Regions from separate parts of the Sorangium sp. So ce693 genome, predicted to be linked through region 1. Evidence: riboswitches for the same ligand, from Rfam matches in the RefSeq annotation. Region 1 holds a riboswitch; each other region holds the start of a gene.
What was found. Region 1 has a riboswitch for cobalamin ahead of WMF14_RS21835 (ribonucleoside-diphosphate reductase subunit alpha). Riboswitches for the same ligand answer to the same signal wherever they lie in the genome.
Positions count from the first base shown of each region.

Region 1 (7,162 bases):
CGTTCCACGCGCCGAGCCGCTTGAGCTCCGCGACCAGGTAGCGGTTCATCTGCAGGAAGTCCCCCGAGAGCGTCTCGCGCTTGAAGAGGTTGGACACCTGCGGCTCGATGCACTCGTAGCAGCCCGCGATCGACGCGATGGTGGCCGTCGGCGCGATGGCGACGAGCAGCGAGTTCCTGAGCCCCTCGGCCTGGACGCGCGCGCGGAGCGCCTCCCAGCGGGCCGTGTCCTCCGGGACGGCGTTCCACGCGTCGAACTGGAGCTCTCCGCGCGCGGCGCGCGTCTCGTCGAACGCCGGGTGTCGCCCCTTCTCCGCCGCGAGGTCCGCGGACGTCGAGAGCGCGTGGTGATACACCTCCTCCGAGATCCGCCTGGAGAGCTCCCGCGCGGCCGGGGCGTCGAAGGGCAGGCGCATCTGGAAGAACACGTCCTGCAGGCCCATGAGCCCGAGCCCGACGGGCCGCCAGCGGAGGTTCGAGCGCCTCGTCGCGGGGATGGGGTAGTAGTTGAGGTCGATGACACGGTCGAGCTGGCGGACCGCGGTCCGCACCGTGCGCGCGAGCTTCTTGAAGTCGAACGCGATCGCGCCGTCCGCCAGCGTGGTCGTGTGGCGAGCGAGGTTGATCGAGCCCAGGTTGCAGACGGCCGACTCCTCGTTCGAGGTCACCTCCAGGATCTCGGTGCAGAGGTTCGAGAGGTGCACAGTCCGGCCCGGCAGCGCCGTCTGGTTGCAGGCGCGGTTCGACTTGTCCTTGAACGTCATCCAGCCGTTGCCCGTCTGCGCGAGCGTGCGCATCATCCGCGCGTAGAGCTCGCGGGCCTTCATCGTCTTCTTGGCGAGGCCCGCCCGCTCCGCCTCGACGTAGCGACGATCGAACTCCTCCCCGTAGAGATCGGGGAGATCGCGCACTTCCTTCGGGTCGAACAGGCTCCATTCGCCGTCGGCCTCGACCCGCTTCATGAAGAGGTCCGGGACCCAGCTCGCGAGGTTCAGGTTGTGCGTGCGCGCGGCCTCGTCGCCCGTGTTGTCGCGCAGCGAGAGGAACTCCTCGACGTCGGCGTGCCACGGTTCGAGGTAGACGCAGCAGGCGCCCTTGCGCTTGCCGCCCTGGTTCACGGCCGCGACGGACGCGTCGAGCGTCTTGAGCCAAGGCACGATCCCGCTGGAGTGCCCGTTGGTGCTCTCGATGAGCGAGCCGCGCGAGCGCACCCGGTGGTAGGCGAGCCCGATGCCGCCCGAGAACTTCGAGAGCATCGCGACGTCGGTGTAGCGCTGGTAGATGGTCTCGAGGTGATCGTCCGGCGAGTCGAGCAGAAAGCAGCTCGAGAGCTGCTCGTGGCTCGTCCCGGAGTTGAACATCGTCGGTGAGCTCGGGAGGTAATCGAGCGACGAGAAGAGCCGGTAGAGCTCGACGGCCTGCGCCACGGTCTCGGAGAGCGCGCATGCGATGCGCAGGAAGAACTGCTGCGGCGTCTCGATGACGAGGCGCGTCTCCGGGTGCTTGAGCAGGTAGCGGTCGTAGAGCGTCCGCAGGCCGAAGTACTCGAGCTCGTGGTCGCGCCCCGGCTCGATGGCGTCGTTCAGCTTGCGGGCGTTCTGCGCGACGAAGCCGTGGAGCCGATCGTTGATGAGGCCCAGCCGCCGCCCCACGGCGATGGACTGCGAGAAGGCGTGGATCTCCTGATTGCGGACCTCCTTGTCGATGTAGGTCGCGAGCAGGCGCGCCGCGAGCTTCGCGTACTGGGGCTCATCGGCGATGAGCGACGCCGCCGTCTGGATGGAGAGCTGATCGAGCTCGCGCGTCGTCGCGCCGTCGTAGAGGCCGCTGATGGTCTTTGTCGCGACGCGGAGCGCGTCGACGTCGGACAGGGCCGCGCAGGAGCGGCTCACCGCCCGGACGATCTTGTTGACGTCGACTGGCTCGCTCGAGCCGTTGCGCTTCTTCACGCGCATCGTCGTGTGCGGGAGCGTCTCCTCCGCGCCGGCGCTCGTCATGGCGGGCGCGTGAGGCGCGTGGGGTGCGTGGAGCGCGCGCAACGGCGCCGCGCCGTTGCTCTTCACCAACGGTTCGTTCAGCATGGCATCCTCCTCGTCGTGCTCGTTCCGAGCGGTCTCGGACCGCTCGCGTCGATGCCGCGAGAACGAGAAAGCCAGCCGATGCGCACGGGTGCGCCAGGCTCTTTGGAGGAGCCCTCGGACCGACCGCTCGCCCCCGCGGACGAAAGGAAGACAACGCGGGAGGGGGTCGGAACCGGGACAAGCGCGAGAGTCTGCGCCAGCTCGGACCTACCCGCCTCCCACGAGGCTTCCAGGTCAAACCGGCGCGGGATGTCTCCCCAGCGCAGGATGTTGGCAGGTCTTCGGGCTCACGAGCGCTCCGGCTCTCGCCGGGTTCCTACGGTCCACCGCTTCCCAGCCCGAGGGCCAGTGCGCGTCGTGGAGATCGTTCTCGCTTACCGCTGCGGGGCAGCCCCGGATTCACACCGGGTTCCCTTTTGAGCCCCGGGCCGAAGCCCGAGGCACCAACATGGCCACTACATATGGTGGTGCAGTGAGCCGGTCAAGCGAGATGTTGTGGGGGAGCTCCTTTGCCCGGTTGCATGATTGCACGGTTGACGCTGGCGGTGCGCGCAGCGACGGGCCACAACCCGGGCGTATGCCGCTCAGCGAAGCGCTCCTCGCGGATCCGTTCGACGACCTCGTCGCGCTCCTGCGCGGCAAGCGGATCGTGGCGCTGACGGGCGCGGGGTGCAGCACCGAGTCCGGCATCCCGGACTATCGAGGTCCCGAGACGCGGCGCCGCGCGCGGAACCCGATCCAGGGGCGGGAGTTCTCCCGCTCTGCCGAGATCCGGCAGCGGTACTGGGCGCGCGCCGTGATCGGCTGGGAGCGGTTCTCGAGGGCCGAGCCGAACCCCGCCCACCGCGCCCTCGCGCAGCTCGAGCACGGCGGGCAGCTCGACGGCCTCATCACGCAGAACGTCGACGGCCTCCACCAGGCCGCGGGCAGCCGCCGCGTCATCGAGCTGCACGGGACGCTCTCCGAGGTCGCTTGCCTCGCGTGCGGCGCGATGGAGCGGCGCGCCGCCCTCCAGGAGCGGCTCCTCGCGCAGAACCCCGGCTGGCTGCGCCTCGCGGCCGACCTCGCCCCCGACGGCGACGCCGACCTGCCCGCCGAGCACGTGGCGGGCTTCCGGGCGCCGCCGTGCCTCCGCTGCGAGGGGCCGCTCAAGCCGCGCGTCGTCTTCTTCGGCGAGAACGTGGCCCGGCCGATCGTCGACGCGGCCTTCGCGCTCGTGGACGCGGCGGACGCGCTCCTCGTCGTCGGCTCGTCGCTGGCGGTCTTCTCGGGCTACCGCTTCGTGCTGCGCGCCGCGCAGCGAGGCATGCCGATCGCCATGATCAACCTCGGCTCCGCGCGCGGCGAGGAGCTCGGCGCGCTCAAGATCGAGGCCCGGGCCGGCGAGGTGCTGCCGCGCCTCGCCGAGGCGCTCGGCGTCCGCGCGACCGCGGCGCCCCGGTGAGGCGCCGAGCGCCGATGCTCGCGCGGCGCTGACATCACCCGCGCCGGTACATCACATCGCTGCGGAGGACGTACTTGCTCCCCCGCGTCACGGCGGCCCCGCGGTGGAGCCGGCGGTGCTCGAACAGGAGCGCCATCCCGCGCCGCGGGGCGATGCTCCGACCGCCCCAGAAATCGGTCGTGCCGCCCTCGAAGTCGTCGTTCAGGTAGATCATCGCGGTGAACAGGCTCCGCTCGCCGTCGGATCGCACGAACGACCCGTCGCCGTGCCAGTTGAAATATTCGCCTTTGGTGTACCGGTAGTAGCGGAAGCGCTCGTTCAGCCCGACGGCGCGGTGGAGGCCGAAGCTCGGCGGCGTCCACGGCGCGAGCCGCTCCCAGAGGCTCGCGGCGAGCTCCGGATCGTCGACGATGACGCGGCCGTTCTTGCGCACCTCGAGGTTGATGATCTCGGTCCCTCCGATCGGCGCCTGCTCGAAGCCTCGCGCCTCGGCGAGCGCGATGAAGCCCTCGCACTCGTCGGGCGACAGGACGTTCGTCACCGTGAAGATGCGGAGATCGTCGGTGTAGTCGGTGCACTGGACGGTTCGTTCGGCGTGCAGGGTGCTCATGCGTGGAGCGTGGGCCCGGGCGGACCGGATCCGGAAGGGCGGGACCCGGGCAGGACCGGGCAGGACCGGGCAGCGTGGTGGACAGGAGAGCGCCGCATCGCCCATGATCGAGCGCTCGCACCGATGGCACGGGTCTCCAGGGCGGGCGGCGGCATGGAGCCCGCGGTCCGCTTCAACCACACGCTCCTCCAGCGGGCGCGGCTCGAGCTCGACCTGACGCAGGAGCAGGTCGCCGCGTCGATCGGCGTCGACGTGCGGACCTACCGCCGCTACGAGTCGGGCGCGGTCAACGATCCGCGGCTCGGCTTCTCGGTCCGGAGCCCGTCCCGGCGGCGCATCATCGAGCGCCTCGGCGCCGAGCTCGGCCTCGCCGAGGCGGAGCTGCTCGTCGTTGGGGCCGAGGCGGCGCCGGGGGCGGAGCCCGCCGCAGAGGAAGCGGGTGCATCGAGCCAGGCCGCGGAGGCGCCCGCGGGGGCGGGGAAGGCGCCCGCGGGAGCGGGGAGGGCGCTCGACGAGGAGACAGGGGGGAAGGCGCCGGCCGGCGGGCCCGCGCCGTTGCAGGGAGCCGCCCCGGCGTGGCGCCCGCTGCACGCGCACACGCTCCAGCGAGCGCGGCACTTCGTCGGGCGCGCGGAGACCCTCGATCGGCTCGCCACGTGGGCCGACGCGTCACCCCCGTGCCCCCGGGTGATCGCGCTCCTCGGCATCGGCGGGGCGGGCAAGACAGCGATCGCCGAGCGCTTCCTCCAGCGGCTCGGCGACACCCCGCGGCCCGGCGGGGTGCTCGTCTGGAGCTTCTACGACGACCCCAGGACCGAGGCGTTCCTCGAGCAGGCGGCGGCCTACTTCGCGCCGGGCGCGGGCGCCTCGAGTCCGGTGGCGCCGCGGCCGCCGGCGGCGCCCGGAGAGCAGCTCGCGCGGCTGAAAGAGGCGCTGGGACAGGGGCCGCCGCACCTGCTCGTGCTCGACGGGATCGAGACCGTGCAGGCCGAAGGGGGCGCAGGGCGCGCGCACGGCGAGCTCCACGACGCGCTCCTCCGGCGGCTGCTCTGCGCGGTCGCGTCCGGGCTCGGCGGCGCGCGGGCGCTCGTCACGTCGCGCTTCGAGCTCGCGGATCTGTCCGCCTGGGCCGAGGGCGGGCTCGCGACGATCCGGCCGGAGCCGCTCTGCGAGCGCGACGCCGCGTCGCTCCTGCGCCGCTGGGGCATCCGCGGCGACGACGGCGCCCTCGGCGCGCTGTTCGAGAGGACGGGCGGCCACGCGCTCTCGGTCGCCGTCCTCGGCTCCTACGTGGGCGCGTTCCTCGGCGGCGACGCGGGGCGGCTCTCCGCGGCGCAAGCGGCGCACCTCGCCGAGGCCGAGCACGACGACGTCCTCGCCCGCCGCCTGAGCTCGGTGCTGTCGGCCTACGCGCGCGCGCTGCCGCCGGGCGAGCGGGACCTGCTCGCGCGCCTCTCGGTGTTCCCCGGCGGCGCCGGCGAGGAGGCGCTGCTCCAGCTGGTGCGGGCCGGCGGCGAGATCGCGGGCGCCATGGCGGGGTGGGGCGCCGCGGAGCTCGCGCGCGGGCTCGCCCGGCTGGAGCGGCTGGGGCTCGTGTTCGCGGCGCGCCCGGGCGAGCGCTGCTACTCGACGCACCCCTTCGTGCGGCAGCACTTCAAGTCGCTGCTCGGCGTGCCGCCGGAGCGCGTCCACGCCGCGGGGAGCGCCGCGCCGCCGCCGCGCCTCGACGAGGCGCCGCGCCGGGCGCCGCGGGAACGCGAGGCGGTCGACGCGTACGAGGCCATCCTCACCGAGCTGCTCGGCGCCGGGCGGGCGGGCGAGGCGTACGAGATCTACGCGCTCGTCCTCGGGGGCTTCGCGCACCTCGGGCTCAAGCTCGGCGACATGGCCCGCGGCGCCCGCATCCTGCGCGCGTTCGCCTGCGGCGACGACCCTCGGGACATGCCGGCCTCGCTGCCCGCGCGCGCGAGGGCGTCGCTCGCGTACGACGCGGGGCTCTACGCCGGTGCGCTCGGGGATCTCGCGTTCGCCTGCGCCTGCTACGAGGCGCACAACGAGCTCGCCGGTGCGCTGGGCGACCCGGCGCTGCTCGCGATGGGCCTGCGCACGCTGGCGTACACCGAGCGGCTGCGGGGCAACCTGACCGGGGCGCGCGGCCTGCTCGAGCGATCGGCGGAGATCGCCGGAGGCGCCGCGGGGAGCGCCCGTCGCGCCGCGGACCAGGTCCACGCCGTGCGCGCGCTGGCGCTGCTCGCCGCGGTGCTGCACGACCTCGGCGAGGTCGACGCGGCGGGCGAGCGCTTCGCGCGCCTGCGGGAGCTGGGCGACGCGCCGGTGGCGCGCCGCGCGCTCTGGGAGGCGGAGCACGCGCTCGCGGTCGGGCGCCGCGACGAGGCGCGCGAGGCCACGGAGCGGAACATCGCCGAGTGCAGGCGGAGGGGATGGGAGGGGCACGTCGCGCACGGCCACACGCTGCTCGGCCTCGCGCTGCTGGACGGAGGCGACGGCGGCGGCGGCGACGTCGCGCCGGCCGAGGCACACCTCGTCGAGGCGCGCCGCTGGGCTTCCGCGACGGGCGAGGTGGAGGTCGCGCTGCGGTGCCACGAGCTCGCGGCGCGGATCGCGCTCGCCGCTGGCCGGCTCGACGACGGCGCGCGGCAGGCGCTGGAGGGGCTGCATGTCGCGGAGGCGTGCGGGTTCGGCCCGTTCCGCGCGCGGCTCGCGGTCGTCGCCGCGCGGTGCGCGCTGGCCCGCTGCGCGGGGGCGGCGGCGTCCGCGACGGCGCTCGCCGACTCGGCTGTCGCGTGGGCGGGCGAGGACGCGTGGGCGAGGGCGGATGCGCTCCACTGGGCGGGCGTCGCGCGCGCGGCGGCGGCGCGCGGCGAGGAGCGCGCGCGAGGGCGGGAGCTGCTCGCCGAGGCGGCGGCGCTGCGGGCGCGCCTGCGCCATCCCGGGGCCGCGGCGACGCGGGAGGCGCTCGCGCGGCCAGGCGGATGAGGGCGTGGCCCGCTGCGCGCGCCGGCGACGA
Region 1 covers NZ_CP150347.1:5,819,008-5,826,169, reverse strand. Annotated here, with positions in the region: gene WMF14_RS21835 (ribonucleoside-diphosphate reductase subunit alpha) at 1-2,080, opposite strand, end outside; cobalamin riboswitch at 2,336-2,543, opposite strand; gene WMF14_RS21830 (NAD-dependent protein deacetylase) at 2,658-3,524, shown strand; gene WMF14_RS21825 (prolyl hydroxylase family protein) at 3,559-4,134, opposite strand; gene WMF14_RS21820 (helix-turn-helix domain-containing protein) at 4,258-7,131, shown strand.

Region 2 (7,162 bases), 5.5 Mb from region 1:
CGAACGGCTCGGAGGCGAAGGTCTCGCTCGGCTCGACGAGCCAGAGCAGGTCGAGCTGCGCCGCGCCGGCGGCGGCCGCGCCCCGGGCGATCCCGAGGGCGGCGGTGATGCCGGTGTCGGTGGCGATCACGAGCGCCCGGCCGGAGAAGCCCGGCGCGAGCCGCAGCTTGCCCCAGGGGCCGCTCCACTCGAGCTCGGCGCCGACGGCGATGTCGTTGAGCACGTTCGACCCCGGCCCGGCGCCGATGCGCTTCACCGCGATCTCGACGGCGCGCTGCTCGGCGTCGCTGGAGAGCAGCGAGTAGGCGCGCTTCGCGAGCCTGCCGCCGGGCAGGGTGACGCCGGTGTTGATGATCACGTACTGCCCGCCGGCGAAGCCGATCTCCGCGCCGTCGACGCGCTCGAGCCGGAGCAGCCGGGCGTCGTCACCGAGCGGCGCTGCGTGGGCGATCCTGATCTTCGGGTTGCCTTGTGTTGCCATGACGTCGCTCCTGTCTCCGCGCTGTCGCAATCACGCGCGATGGGCTCCCTCCGGTGAGGGGCGCGCTTCAGTCGGCCGGGTAGATCTCGTGCACGAAGTCGTGCATCTCCTCGAGCTCCCGGTAGAGCCGGCCGAGCCCGTCGACCTGGGCGCGCAGATCGAGCTCGACCTGCTTCGTCAGGATGAGGAGCGAGCGCAGATAAGGCAGCTTCGGGTCGCCGGAGGGGGTCTTGGCGACCTTCTCCTGGAGCTCCACGAGCGACCCCTCGAAGAGGCGCGAGAGGTTCTTCAGGTCCCCGGCGCGCAGCATCGCCGAGACCGGCCCTGGCTCGGCGGCCGCGGCGCCGAGCTCGGCGAGCTCGTGCGTGCGCTCGGCCGGATCATCGATCCCCAGGATGTTCATGAGCCCAAGGCGGAGCGCGGCGATCTCGTGACAGGCCATATCGGTTCTCTCCTATCCATCCTTCATTGCATGATGTCGTCGACGAGCCGGGCCACCAGCCGGTCGCCGAGCAGGTGCTCCTCGACGAGGTCCTTCGCGTCCTCCTCGCGGACGCCGCGGTACCAGACCCCGTCGGGGTAGACGGCGACCGTCGGCCCCTCGCCGCAGCGCCCCATGCACGACGTCCTCGTCACGCGGATCTGCTGCTGCTGGCCGGCCTGCTTCACGAGGCGGCGCACCGACTCGAGCAGCGCCAGGCTGCCGCGGTCCACGCAGTCGGCGTTGCCGCAGACGAGCACGTGCTTGCGCAGCGAGCGGTGGGCGTGCGGGTGGTTCGACGCCTGCGTGTGCGTGAGCGTGTGGCGCACGCTGTAGAGCATCGCCTTGAGCCCGCCGACCTCCCGGGCGAGCCCCGGCAGCGCGGTGCGGTACATGCACGTGTCGCAGGGGAGCGGCGCCTCGCCGGCGAACGCCTGGCGCGCGCGCTCGTCGATCAGCCCCTCGAGCGCGCTCGACCGGCCGAGGTGCGGCGCGAGCGACGCCCGGATCCACGGGTACGTCGACGAGAAGCGGTCGACCTGCTCGGCGAGCTTCGTCATGAGCCGCCCGGCGAAGAGGAAGTAGGGGACCACCACGACGCGCTCCGGCCGGTGCCGCGCGACCCGCTCCAGCGTCTCCTCGACCGAGGGCCGGGTGACGCCGATGAAGGTCGGCTCGACGAGCTGGAGCCCGCGGCCCTCGCCGATGAGGCGCGCCGTCTTGCAGAAATCGCCGTTCGCGTCCGGGTCGCTCGACCCGCGCCCCACGACGACGAGCGCCGACCGGGCCCGCGCCGCCGGGTCGTCCGGCAGCGCGGTCGCGGCGCGCTCGAACGCGATCTGCGCGAGCGCCGGGTGCACGCCGAGCGGCCGCGCCGCCGAGAAGCGCACGCCCGGGTGCGCGGCCCGCGCCCGCTCGAGCGCGAGCGGGATGTCGTTCTTCACGTGCCCCGCGGCGAACAGGAAGAGCGGCACGACCGCCACCCGCGACGCCCGCGCCGCGAGCGCCGCGAGCGCGTCGGCGAGGTGCGGCGTCGCGAGCTCGATGTAGCCGTGCTGCACGGCGATCTCGGGCCGCGCCACGGCGTAATCGGCCACGATCGCCTCGAACTCGGCGTTCGACGCGGCGTCGCGGCTGCCGTGGCCGATCAGCAGGAGACCGTCGTCATGCACGCGAGCGCCTCCTCCAGGGTGAGCGGGAGCCCCGCGCCGCCCTGCGGCGGCACAGGCCTCATCCGGGTCCAGAGCTCGGCGACCCACGGCCGCCGCACCCGCGCCCGCGCGAGGAGCTCCCCCCGCGCGAACACCTCCCGCGGCGGCCCGTCCGCGAGGACCTGGCCGTCGCCGAGCAGGACCGCGCGCGTTGCGAAGAGCGGCACGAGATCCACGGCGTGCGTCGCGGTGACCAGCGTGGTCCCCTGCTGCTCGGAGAGCGCGCGCAGCGTCTGGCACAGGGCGAGCTCGCCCTCCGGGTCGAGCCCCGCGGTCGGCTCGTCGAGCAGCAGCACCCGCGGCCGCATCGCCAGCATCCCGGCGATGCACGCGCGCTTGCGCTCGCCGAAGCTCAGCGCCTCGATGGCCCGATCGGCGAGGTGGGCGATCTGCACGGCGGCGAGCGCCTCCTCGGCGCGGCGCCGCGCCTCGGGCGCGGGCAGGCCGAGGTTTCGCGGGCCGAACAGGACGTCGTCGAGGAGCGTCGCGCCGAGCAGCTGGTCGTCCGGGTCCTGGAGCACGAGCGCGGCGCCCGCGGCGACGGCGTCCGAGGGCGAGCCCACGCGGCGGCCCGCGATCTCGACGCCGCCGCCGGGCGCCGGGAGGAGCCCGACGAGCGTCCGGAGCAGCGCGGTCTTGCCGGCGCCGTTGCCGCCGAGCACCGCCACGGACTCGCCCTCGGCGACGTCGAGGCGCACGTCGCGCAGCACGGGCTCGCCGCGCCGGTAGCCGAGCCAGGGGGCGCGCAGCGCGATCGCGATCATCCGGCCTCTCCCGCGGCGACGCTGAGCCCGAGGGCCGCGATGGCGGCGGCGGCGAACGCGAGGTTCGCGGCGGGCGCGCTCGCCCTCCGGTCGGCGACGGGGAGCTTCCCCTGGTAGCCGCGGAGCTGCATGGCGAGCGCGGCGCTCTCGGAGCGCTCCAGCGTGCGGAGCGCCACGACGCCAGCGACGGCGCCGGCCGAGCGCGCGGCAGCGCCGGGGCGTGTGAACCCGCCGCGGAGCGCGGCGGCGCTCCACGCGCTGTCGGCCGCGCGCTGGAGCACGCCGGCGAAGCGCCGCGTCAGCGCGAGCAGCTCGACGAGGGCCGCGGGGACGCCGAGCCCGGCGAGCGCCGCCTCGATCTCGGCGGGCGCGGCGGCGCCGGCGAGCCACCGGAGCACCGCGGCCGCCGCGAGGACGCGCGCGCCGATGGCCACGGCGCGGCGGGCCCCCTCGGCCGTGATCGCGTCGACAGGGAACGGCGCGCCGGGGAAAAGCGGCGCCCCCGGCGTGAGCGCGAGCGCCAGCGCCGCCGCGACCGCGCCGATCCATGCGGCGGGCGCGGCGGCGCGGAGGACGGCGCGCGCCGGCGTGCCCTGGAGGCGGAGGGCCGCGCACGCGAGGAGGAGCAGCGCGGCCGGTGTGACGGGCGAGCGCGCGCCCGCGGCGACGCAGCACGCAGCCACGGCGGCCCCGAGGCGGAGCCGGGCGTCCACGTCGCGGAGCCGCGCGGGGGGATCAGTCCGCACGCAGGCCTTCGCCGCCGGCCTTGCCCGCGGGCGCGTCCGCGCGCTCGACGAAGAGCACGCGCGAAAAGTAGCCGAGGGCGAAGCCGGCGAGGAGCCCGGCCCAGAGGAACGCGAACAGCAGGAGGTCGCCCTCGAGGCCCGCGAACAGCGGCCCCGTCTCGTGGCGCCCTGCGTCCTCGGCGACGCGGCGGACCACGGCCTCGTCGACGCCGTCCCAGGACGCGTTGCGGCAGGCGGCGAGCCAGAGGGCAGCGGCGAGCTGGAGCGCGCGCTCGCAGGCCACGCACGCGCGCCGCGCGAGCAGCGCTGACATCGGGCGCTGTCCGAGCCGCCGCGTCACGATGCCCCCGGGGCGAGCCGGACGACCTGGAGCCGGTCCAGGATGTCGGGCCGCCGGGTGCGCAGGAAGGCGAGCGCCCCCGCGGTCATGACGCCCTCGAGCAGGCCGAGCGGCAGCTGGGTGGGGACGAAGGCGAGGGCGACGCCCGTGAACATGGAGGTCACCGATCCCTCGCCCGAGAGCCCGAGCGCGAGCGCGAGCGCCGTGGTGGCGTACGTCGCCCAGTCCGACGTCACGCCCGCCAGGAAGCCCGCGACCCAGAGGTTCGCGCCGCAGCGCCGCGCGAGATGAAAGACGAAGTATCCGGTGAAGGCGCCCGCGATGCCCATCGACGCGACGTCGGCGCCGAGCGTGGTGAGGCCGCCGTGCGCGAGGAAGAGGGCCTGGATAAGGAGCGCCACCACGGTGACGAGGACGGTCATCCAGGGGCCGATGAGCACCGCCGCGAGCCCTGTGCCGCACGGGTGGGAGCAGGTCCCGGCGGTCGGCACCGGCACGGGCATGCATGAGATCGCGAAGACGGCGGCGGCGATGAGGCCGACGAACGGCTTGTAGAAGGCGTCCTGCCGGGTGCGGCGCCGGAGCAGGTGGAGGGCGATCGCGACGAAGGGCAGGGCGAGCGCGTTCCAGGCGGCGCACCAGCCGAGCGGCAGGACGCCTTCCGCGAGGTGCATCGCGGCCGCGGGCCGGGGCGCGAGGAGCGTCCCCAGGGACACGGCGGCGATCGACACAACGCGGCCGTGAAGACCGATTTCGGCGCTCCGGGTGAAGTCCGCACCCGAACGCCACGAAGACGTGCGCAAGCTGCACCTCGTGGGAGGCTCGGGTAGGTCTCCCGGCTCATGGGTTCAGGGAGCTGATCGAGCTCCCAGCGCTGCGTCCACCTTCCCAGGCCTCGTCCAATGAGGCCCAGTGGTCTTCGGAGGCAGCTCCCCACTCACGGTGGCGGGACCGCGCCGGTTTTGCACCGGCTTCCCTGTTATGCCCCGGAGGGCACCCGAGGAATGGATTGTCAGGCCGGTGCTCGGTAATCCCGTTTCGTGTCCGGCGTCAAGGACGTCGCGCCCCGATCGCGGCGGAGGTGCCCAGCGGACGCTGCACGGGGCCTCGCGTGTCAGACGAGCTCACCGTTGAGCGCGCGGGCTCCGCCTTGCGCGCGTTGGCCCGCGCGTCCTGGCGACACGATCGCGCGAGCCGGGCGAGCACCCCGCAGCCGGGCGAGCACCCCGGGTGCGCGAACCGGGCGAACCGGGGTGCGCGAACCGGGCGAACCGGGGTGCGCAGACCGGGCGAACCCGGGTGCCTCGACCCGGTGCATCGATCTGGGGCGCGCGCTTCCACCTGGCGCGCTCCGGCCCGCCGCTGCACGCCGCGAGCTCCCTCGTCTACGGCGTCGGTGCGGCGGTGATGCCTGGGCTGGTGGCCACCCCGCCCTCGGGGGGCGCTGCAGCGGCGCACGAGGCCATCGCTGCCGAGGCGCGCCGTGCGCCTGTCGGGGCCCCCATCCAGCAGACAGGCGCGCGCCGACGAGCGATCCAGGCCCTGTCATGCAATGGCCGAGGTCGAGAAATTGACCCAGACGCATCAGGCGAAGAGTCGTCGAGCACACGTCGTGAAATATGTCCCCCTTAGATAAAACCTGTTTACTTTGTGGCCATGCGGGCGCTGCGCGTATCGCGGCCTGCGCGCAAGCAGGGGCTCTCGTGTGCTTGAACACAGGCGCCGGCGCGTTCCTTCCGCAGTGTGCTTTGTTCGTCCTGGCTCTTTACTCGGGAGCAGGTGTCCGGTGTGCGGCCCGTCGCGTCGTGGCGTCTCTTATTGAAGAGGTGGGGGATCTCGTGTTCGCTCGTCTCGGAATGCGAAATGGACGCTGCGCTGAGCGCTGTCTCCGGTGGAGCGGTATGCCCGGCTCGAACGTGAATTCCTGCAGAGCTGGTGTGTGTGGGTCGCGCGCTCGCCTGGCTGCCTTCGCGTCTGGAGCGCTCTGCTCGCCCGGCGTGCAGGCGTTGCACTTTGTTATCGACAACGCGCTTGCGGATGCCACAATCTGACTACCGCATGCGCACCGGCGCGGACCCCCCAGCCCGGAGCGCATGCGGTTTTTCTTCTTAGCACCGTGGCGGACGTTCAGGACTCCGGCGCGGTTTTCCTGCCGCGGTCATTCTGGGTCCCCCTCCAGCGTGATGCGCGGTATTTTTTTGCCCTCGGGCGCGCGGTTCGCGCCTTCCGAGGTTTCACTTGCCGGTGAACGTGGCCTGCGATTTCGCCAGGAACGCTTTCATTCCGAGCTGTTGATCTTCGCTGCCGAAGAGCGCCGCGAATGCCTGGGCTTCCAGCTCGTTGGCGGCGGCGAGGTCGAGGCTCTCGCCGCGCAGGAGGACGCGCTTGGCGGCGGCGACGGCGAGCGGGCCGCGCGAGGCGATCTTGAGGGCGGTCTCCTGGGCGCGCGCGAGGAGCTCGGTCGCCGGGAAGACGGCGTTGACGAGCCCGATCGACAGCGCCTGCTGCGCGGTGATCATGTCTCCTGAATAGACGAGCTCGCGCGCGCGTCCGGGCCCGACCCGTCGCAGCAGCCGCTGGGTCCCGCCGAACCCCGGGATGACGCCCAGGTTCACCTCGGGCTGGCCGAGTTTGGCGCCTTCGGCGGCGTAGATGAAGTCGCAGGCGAGGGCGAGCTCGCAGCCGCCGCCCAGCGCGAAGCCGTTGACGGCGGCGATCACGGGGAAGGGGGCAGTCTCGATGAGCTCGGCGAGCCGGTGTCCTGCGTCGGCGAACCGCTTCGCGGCGATGCTGTTCATCGTGGCCATTTCCGCGATGTCGGCGCCGGCGACGAACGCCTTGCCGGCGCCGGTCAGCACCGCCGCGCGCACCTCGTTGCCCTCGGCGGGCGTGAGGAGGTCGCGGAAGGCCGCCGTGAGCTCGCCGAGGACGGCGGGGTTCAGGGCGTTGAGTTTGTCGGGCCGCTGGATGGTCACGGTGGCGACGTGACCCGCGCGCTCGACGGCGACGAACTGGAGCGTACCGCGGGCCCCCGGCTGCTGTTCTTGAGCGGTCATGGCGCGTGGTTAGCAGCGCGCCGCGCCGGGGGGAAGCGCCTGCCGTCGCCTGCGAAGGCGTCATTCCGTGTCCTCTCGGGCCT
Region 2 covers NZ_CP150347.1:348,411-355,572, forward strand. Annotated here, with positions in the region: gene WMF14_RS01325 (FAD-dependent oxidoreductase) at 1-481, opposite strand, end outside; gene WMF14_RS01330 (DUF3209 family protein) at 549-923, opposite strand; gene WMF14_RS01335 (CbiX/SirB N-terminal domain-containing protein) at 947-2,134, opposite strand; gene WMF14_RS01340 (ATP-binding cassette domain-containing protein) at 2,110-2,937, opposite strand; gene WMF14_RS01345 (CbiQ family ECF transporter T component) at 2,934-3,683, opposite strand; gene WMF14_RS01350 (hypothetical protein) at 3,673-3,996, opposite strand; gene WMF14_RS01355 (energy-coupling factor ABC transporter permease) at 4,020-4,733, opposite strand; cobalamin riboswitch at 4,832-5,039, opposite strand; gene WMF14_RS01360 (enoyl-CoA hydratase/isomerase family protein) at 6,258-7,079, opposite strand.
Region 2: another riboswitch for cobalamin. It lies ahead of WMF14_RS01355 (energy-coupling factor ABC transporter permease); the one in region 1 lies ahead of WMF14_RS21835 (ribonucleoside-diphosphate reductase subunit alpha).

Region 3 (7,162 bases), 4.4 Mb from region 1:
AGTATCCCTTGATCCGCTCCGCGCCGGCGTTCCACGTGGCCACCCGGCCCTCGGGGTCGAGCATGAAGATGGCGTAATCCTTCACGCCTTCGACCAGCGTGCGGAAGCGCTCCTCGCTGTGCCGCAGCGACTCTTCCTGGCGCTTGCGCTCGGTCAGATCGCGCGTGATCTTGGCGAAGCCGCGCAGCTCGCCGTCGGGGCCGTAGAGGGCCGTGATGATGACGTTCGCCCAGAACATCGAGCCGTCCTTGCGCACGCGCCAGCCTTCGTCCTCGAAGCGGCCTACGCGCCGCGCCTCGGCGAGCTCTGTCTGTGGCCACTTCCGCTCGATCGCCTCGGCCGGATAGAATCGCGAGAAGTGCGTGCCGATCACCTCTTGCGCGGAGTATCCTTTGATCTGCTCGGCGCCTGCGTTCCACGTGATCACGCGACCCTCGGTGTCCAGCATGAAGATGGCGTAGTCCTTCACGCCTTCGACCAGCATGCGGAACTGCAGATCGGCGCCGAGCCCTGTCGGATCCATGCGGCACAGCCTACAGCATGGTTACACGTTCGCCACGCCGTGCTCTCCCTTCCTGTCCTGCTCTCCGCGTCCGCGAGCCGTCATCGCGGCGGCCGGCAGCGGCGAGTGACGAGCACAGCAATGACCCCATGAGCCGGCGCCGAGAGCGTCCGCCGGTGGCGGCGCAGGGCCGCCGCGACCCGCTGGAGCGGCTCGAGCGTGCCAAGGCGGACTCATCGATTGTGGAGCCATCGAGCGTGTCCAGCGCGAGCCACCCGACCTCGAGGACACCGCGATTGACGAGCGCTACGGCGCCCCAGCTCCCCGGCCAGCCGCAGCGTGGAGGGGCCATGACGGCGCCGTGGATGGGTCGAGAGCAGGGTTGTCGCGCATTCCTGCGGACCACCCGGCATGAGTGGAGTGGAACGCGCGGCGGGGACGGCGCGGACCGTCGGAGTCGACACCGCTTCAGGCGGCGATGCGCCTACTCCCAGTAAAGCGTCGCCCGCCCGATCGCCGTGAACGGCCACCCCGGCGAGTAGTGGATCCCGGTGACCGGGGCCGGCTCGTACGGCAGCCGCGACTCGCTCGCGAACTGGACCTCGCGCCACGTCGTGTCGAAGAGGTTCTGGATGTCCACGGCCACCTCGACGTGCTTCCACCGCAGCCCGGCGTTGGCGTCGACGACCGTGAACCCCTCGGCGGTGAGCGACTCGTCCTCGGTCGCGGGCCGCGCGCCGATCGCCTTGACCCGCAGCGCCGCGAACGGCGTGAACGCGCCGAACGTCGGGCGGACGCCGACGCCCGCGGTCAGCGTCCGGGTCGGCGCGAGGGCGACCGCGCTCGCGTTGCCGGCGTTCTCGCGGAAGCGCGCGCGGGTGAAGGTCGCGTCCACGTCCGCGAACAGCCAGCTCCCGAGGCGGTAGCGCCCGCCGATCTCGATCCCGTAGCGCCGCGTCTGCCCCGACGCCTCGGTCGCGCCCGCGTCGCCGCTCCACACAAGCTCCGAGTCCACGTCGAGGAGGAACCCGGCCCCGCTCAGCGACAGCCCGCGCAAGGGCGCGACCCGCACGCCGACCTCGTAGCCCGTCGCGGGCGTGATCAGCGTCGCCGCCCCCTCGCCCAGCACCGCGCCCTGCGCGTCGTTCGAGTGGAAGCCCCGCCCGAAGTGGGCGAAGAGATCGAGCCCCTCGACGGGCGACACGATCGCCGTGAGCTTCGGGAGCAGCTGCATCTGCCCCCGGGTGCCGCTCGCTCTGTTCCCCGTCCTCTCGAGGTCCTCGCCCGGGTCGTCCACGTTGACGTCGATCCACTGCCCACGCGCCCCGAGCACGACGCGGAGCCAGCGCCGGAGCCGGGCGTCCTGCTCGACGTAGACGCCGATCTGGCTCTCGTCGACGTGGGTCCTGCTCTTCTCCTCGATCCGCTCGCGCGCCTCGTCGTGGTGGAGGGATTTGTCGATCGCGTCCGCGCGGATCTGCGCGCCGAGCGAGGTCGTGAACCTCGCCCCGCCGATCTCGTATTGCCTGCGGAACCGGAGATCGGCGCCCCCGACGGTGCGGTCGTCGTTCTGCTCGATCTGGTCGCCGTGGACGGCGTCCTCGCTGAAGAACGTGAAGTTCGAGTACAGCGTGAAGCGGTAGCGAACGAGGTAGGCCAGCGCGCTCAGATCGGCGTCCCGCCACGCCGTCGAGTAGGCGAGGGACGCCATGTGCCGCTCGGTCGCCCCGCCCTCGGTCGGATCCACGGCGCCGAAATGGTCGATGCACGGCTGTCCGAACGCCGACGGCGGCGGGTTCAGCCCGCCCTGCTCGCCCTCGCCGCAGACGGCGCGCGCGGGGATCTGGCCGGAGCCGTGCCAGGTCGATCCATACGACATCCATGTCATCTGGACCTTCCCGGTGTCGCCGAGATCGTGCGTGGCCCGCAGGTACACATTGAAGCGCTTGAGCCGCTCCGGGCTCAGGAACGGCCCGTCGTTCCGGTAGATCTCCGCCGCGGCCACAGCGCGCCACGCGTCGCCGAGATCCGGCGAGGCGATGACGAGGCCGCGCTGGATACCGTACTGCCCCAGGCTGACCTGCGCGTAGCTCTCCTCGAGCTTCTCGGCGAAGCGCAGGTTGACGGCGCCCGCCGTACCGAAGTCGCCGATGCCGGCGTAATAAGGCCCCTTGTAGCCGTCGAGCCCTGTCACGAGCTCCGGGATCATGAAGTAGAGATCGGTGAAGCCGTGCCCGTGGCCGTGGCTGACCATGTTGACGGGCACGCCGTCGACGAAGAAGGCGACGTCGGTCCCGTGGTCCGCGTCGAACCCGCGGAGGAAGTACTGGTTCGCCTTGCCGCCGCCCGCGTGCTGCACGGCGAAGAGCCCGGGGACCGACTCGAGGATGTCGCCCGGCCGCAGCCTCGGCCTGAGCTCGAGCTCCCGGTGTCCGACGGAGACGCGCGACGCGGCCTCGCTGCCCGGCCTCTCCGCCTGGATCGTGACCTCGATCGCGGCGTCGCCCTCGGGCGCGCCCGCGCTGCCCGCCGGCGCCGCGGCGTCGCCCGCGGGCGTGCCCGCGCTGCCCGCCGGCGCCGCGGCGTCGCCCGCGGGCGTGCCCTCACCGGAGGGCTCTGCAGCGGCGGCCTCCGGCGGGGCAGCGGGCGCCTCGGGGGTGTCGCCCTCGGCGCGCGCGGGCCGCGCGGCGGCCAGCACCATGGATAACGCGGCGAGCAGATGAAATGGATGGCGGTGCCCGTGGCTCGTCGTGACCGTCTCGCGCAGCATTCGTGTCCTCCTTCGCTGCAATCGCGCGGAGCGGCTTCGGGCCGCTCGCGTCGAGCTCCGCGAGGACGAAATGGCTGGCCATCGCACGGTGCGCTGGACCGACCTCTCGCCCCCGCGGGCGACCGGAAGGCGACGCGGGGGCGGTTCGGTATCCGGGACGTGGCAGAGGCAGAGCTGCACCGGCTCGGACCTCACCGCCTCCCTCGAGGCTCCCAGGTCGAACCGGCGCCGGATGTCTCCCGCCGCCGGGCGCTGGCAGGTCTTCGGGCTCGCGAGCGCTCCGGCCTGGCCGGCTCCCTACTGTCCACCGCTTCCCAGCCCTCGTCGGGCCAGTGCTTGGGGTGGAGGTCGTTCTCGCTTACCGCTGCGGGGCAGCCCCGGAATTTCACCGGGTTCCCTCTTCGGCCCAGGCGAACGCCCGGGCACCAGCGCGGCGCGCACCCTATGGCCGCGCGCCTTCGGCTGTCAATCGCTACCGCTCCCCTCGCCCGCCCGGCGAGGGCTCGCCCGCGCCACGCGCGCGCCTCGCGCTCTCCATCCGAGCGCCTCCCTGCGCGGCTGCCGCGCCGCTGCCGTGCAGGCCGAACGTTCGGGCTCTAGCGAGGATGGGCTCGCTCCTCCGTGGGTCGCGTGCTACACGGCCGCCGCCGTATATGCCCCGTAACGATCTCCGCAATATCGCCATCGTCGCCCACGTCGACCACGGGAAGACGACCCTCGTCGATCACATGCTCCGCCAGTCGGGCGCCTTCCGAGAGAACGAGGTCGTGGCCGAGCGGGTCATGGACTCGAACGACCTCGAGCGGGAGCGCGGCATCACCATCCTCGCGAAGAACACGAGCATCCGGTACCGCGGGGTCAAGATCAACATCGTCGACACGCCCGGCCACTCCGACTTCGGCGGCGAGGTCGAGCGCACGCTCATGATGGCCGACGGGGCGCTCCTCCTCGTCGACGCCGCCGAGGGCCCGCTGCCGCAGACGCGCTTCGTGCTCTCGAAGTGCCTCCAGCGCGGCTTCCCGGTCATCGTGGTCATCAACAAGATCGACCGGAGCGACGCGCGCGCCCACGAGGTGCTCTCCGAGGTGTTCGACCTCTTCTGCGACCTCGAGGCGAGCGACGCGCAGATGGACTTCTCGACGCTCTACGCGATCGCGAAGTTCGGCCAGGCGAAGCGAGAGCTCGAGCACGAGGCGAAGGACCTCGAGCCGCTCTTCGAGACCATCCTCGAGCGGGTCCCCGGCCCCTCGGGCGACCCCGACGGTCCGCTCCAGGTCATCGTCTGCAACACGACGCACGACGAGTACGTGGGCCGGCTCGCGGTCGGCCGCGTGGTCCGCGGCACCGCCCGGTCCGGCGCCGACGTCGCGCTCCTCGCCGAGGGCGGGCAGTCGCGCGGCTACGTGAAGATGCTCTACGCCTACGAGGGGCTGAAGCGCGTCGCCGTCGAGAGCGCCGTCGCGGGCGAGGTGATCGCGATCGCCGGGATCGACGCGGTCACGATCGGCGACACGATCACGGATCCGGCGCACCCCGAGGCGCTGCCGCGGATCGTCGTCGAGGAGCCGACGATCAAGATGAAGATCGGCGTCAACACGTCGACGTTCGCCGGCAAGTGCAAGCAGTCGAAATTCCTGACGAGCCGTCACCTGAAGGAGCGGCTCGAGCGCGAGGCGATGAAGAACCTCGCGATCCGGGTGGAGCCGACCGAGGTGCCCGACACGTTCGTGGTGCTCGGCCGCGGCGAGCTCCAGCTCGCCATCCTGGTCGAGACGATGCGGCGCGAGGGGTACGAGATGCAGCTCTCGAACCCCGAGGTGGTGACGCGCGAGATCGACGGCGAGGTGATGGAGCCGCTCGAGCTCGTGGTCGTGGACGTGCCGGACACCTACGTCGGCATCGTGACCGAGCGCCTCAGCTCCCGGCGCGGCCGGATGGTGAAGATGACGAACCCCGGCTTCGGCCGCGCCCGCCTCGAGTTCCGGGTGCCCTCGCGCGGGCTCATCGGCTTCCGCGGCGAGTTCCTGACGGCGACGCGCGGGACGGGCCTGCTCAACACGATGTTCGACGGCTGGGCGCCCTGGGGCGGCCCGATGATGCGCCGCCCGACCGGCGCCATCGTCGCCGATCGCGTCGGCGTGGCGACCCCGTACGCGCTGCACCACCTGCAGCCGCGCGGCATGTTCTTCATCGTCCCCGGCGTCGAGGTCTACGAGGGGATGATCATCGGCGAGCACAACCGGCCGAACGACACCGACGTCAACGTCATCAAGGAGAAGAAGCTGTCGAACGTGCGCAACCACGGCAAGGACGAGAACGTCCTCCTGGCCAGCCCGCGGCTGCTCACGATCGAGACGGCGATGGAGTGGATCGACGGCGACGAGCTCGTCGAGGTCACGCCCGACGCGGTGCGCGTCCGCAAGAAGGTGCTCGCGTGCAACCGCCGGGAGCGCCGCGAGGACGCGATCGAGCAATCGCAGGCGGTGGAGTGAGCGGCGGGGGGCGCGCGGGACGCCCGACGCGCGCCCCTGCCGTGCCTGCCGCGCTTAAGATGAAGATGCCCTGATGAGAACGACGCTGCTCTTCGCTTTCCTGGCTTCAGTCGTCGTGCTCTCGGGGGCGGGCGCTTGCGGCGGGGCCGTCGTCGTCGACGGGCTCCCCGAGAGCTCCGACGGCGCCGGGGGCGCTGGCGCGGCCGAGGGGTCGCAGTCGGCGAGCTCCGGCCGGCCCTCCATCGAAGAGCAGAAGGCCTCGTGCGATTTCTTCTGCTCGCTCTTCGACGGCGTCACGTGTCCGGAGCTCCGGTGTCACGAGCGCTGCGCCGACCTGCTCTCCGAGCAGCGCCCCTGCAACGCGCAGACCGCTCCTTTCTTCGATTGCATGGGCGAGACCATCGTCTCCGCGGACCGGATCCCCTGCGAGTTCCTCGCGCCGTCGATCGCGTCGCTCTTCGATTGCCTGAGCGGGCGCGATCGGGAGTGCAGGACCGATTTCCTGCCCCAGACGTGCGACGCGCCGTTCGAGCAGCTCAGGGCGTGTCAGCGCGATCAGGGCCGGTAGCGGGGGCGCTCGCCGCCTGACGCGCGCGGCCGCGCGCCGGGGTCGAGGGCGCTCCGGAGCGGCCCGAGGGCGTCGACGACGAACGCGACGAGCGCCTTCACGCGCGGCACCCCGCGCGTATCGCGGTGCACCCCGAGCCACAGCTTGCGCCCTGGCGGCGGCGAGGGCGGCGAGAGCAGGCGGAGGCCGGCGGTCGCGTCGCCGAGGTAGCGGGGCAGGCAGACGAGCCCGACGCCGGCGGCCCCCATCGTCGCCTGGGGCTCGCGGCCGTTGGTGCGCGCGGCGACGCGGGCCTTCGCGGCGACGGCGCGCACCCACGACAGGTCGGCGATCGCCGGAGGATCGTCGTTCATGGTGACGAGGGCGTGGCCCTCGCACTGCCGGCCCCAGTCCGGCGGGCCGTGCTCGGCGAGGTAGTCCTCCGATGCATAGAGGCCGAACGCGATCCGCGCGACCTCGCGCTGGAAGACCTCGTGGTGCTCGAACGCGGCGGGGCGAAGGGCGATGTCCGCTTCCCGCCGCGGCAGGCTCAGCCACCGCGCGTCCGCGATGAGATCGACGGAGATGGCGGGGTGGCGCCCGAGGAACGGGACGAGCAGCGGCCCGAGGACGCGCGTGGCGAGCCACTCGGACGCGGTGATGCGGAGGTGGCCTCTCAGGCCTGCGTCGCGCCCGGCGGCGGCGCGCTCGGCCGCGAGCGCGTCCTGCTCCATGCGCTCGGCGTGGCCGAGCACGCTCTCGCCCGCGGCCGAGAGCGTGAACCCCGACGGCGAGCGCTGGAAGAGCCTCGCCCCGAGGCGCCGCTCGAACGCCGCGACGCGCCGCCCCAC
Region 3 covers NZ_CP150347.1:1,379,235-1,386,396, reverse strand. Annotated here, with positions in the region: gene WMF14_RS05170 (hybrid sensor histidine kinase/response regulator) at 1-523, opposite strand, end outside; gene WMF14_RS05165 (TonB-dependent receptor) at 987-3,272, opposite strand; cobalamin riboswitch at 3,510-3,717, opposite strand; gene typA (translational GTPase TypA) at 3,878-5,764, shown strand; gene WMF14_RS05155 (hypothetical protein) at 5,838-6,332, shown strand; gene WMF14_RS05150 (LysR family transcriptional regulator) at 6,320-7,162, opposite strand, start outside.
Region 3: another riboswitch for cobalamin. It lies ahead of WMF14_RS05165 (TonB-dependent receptor); the one in region 1 lies ahead of WMF14_RS21835 (ribonucleoside-diphosphate reductase subunit alpha).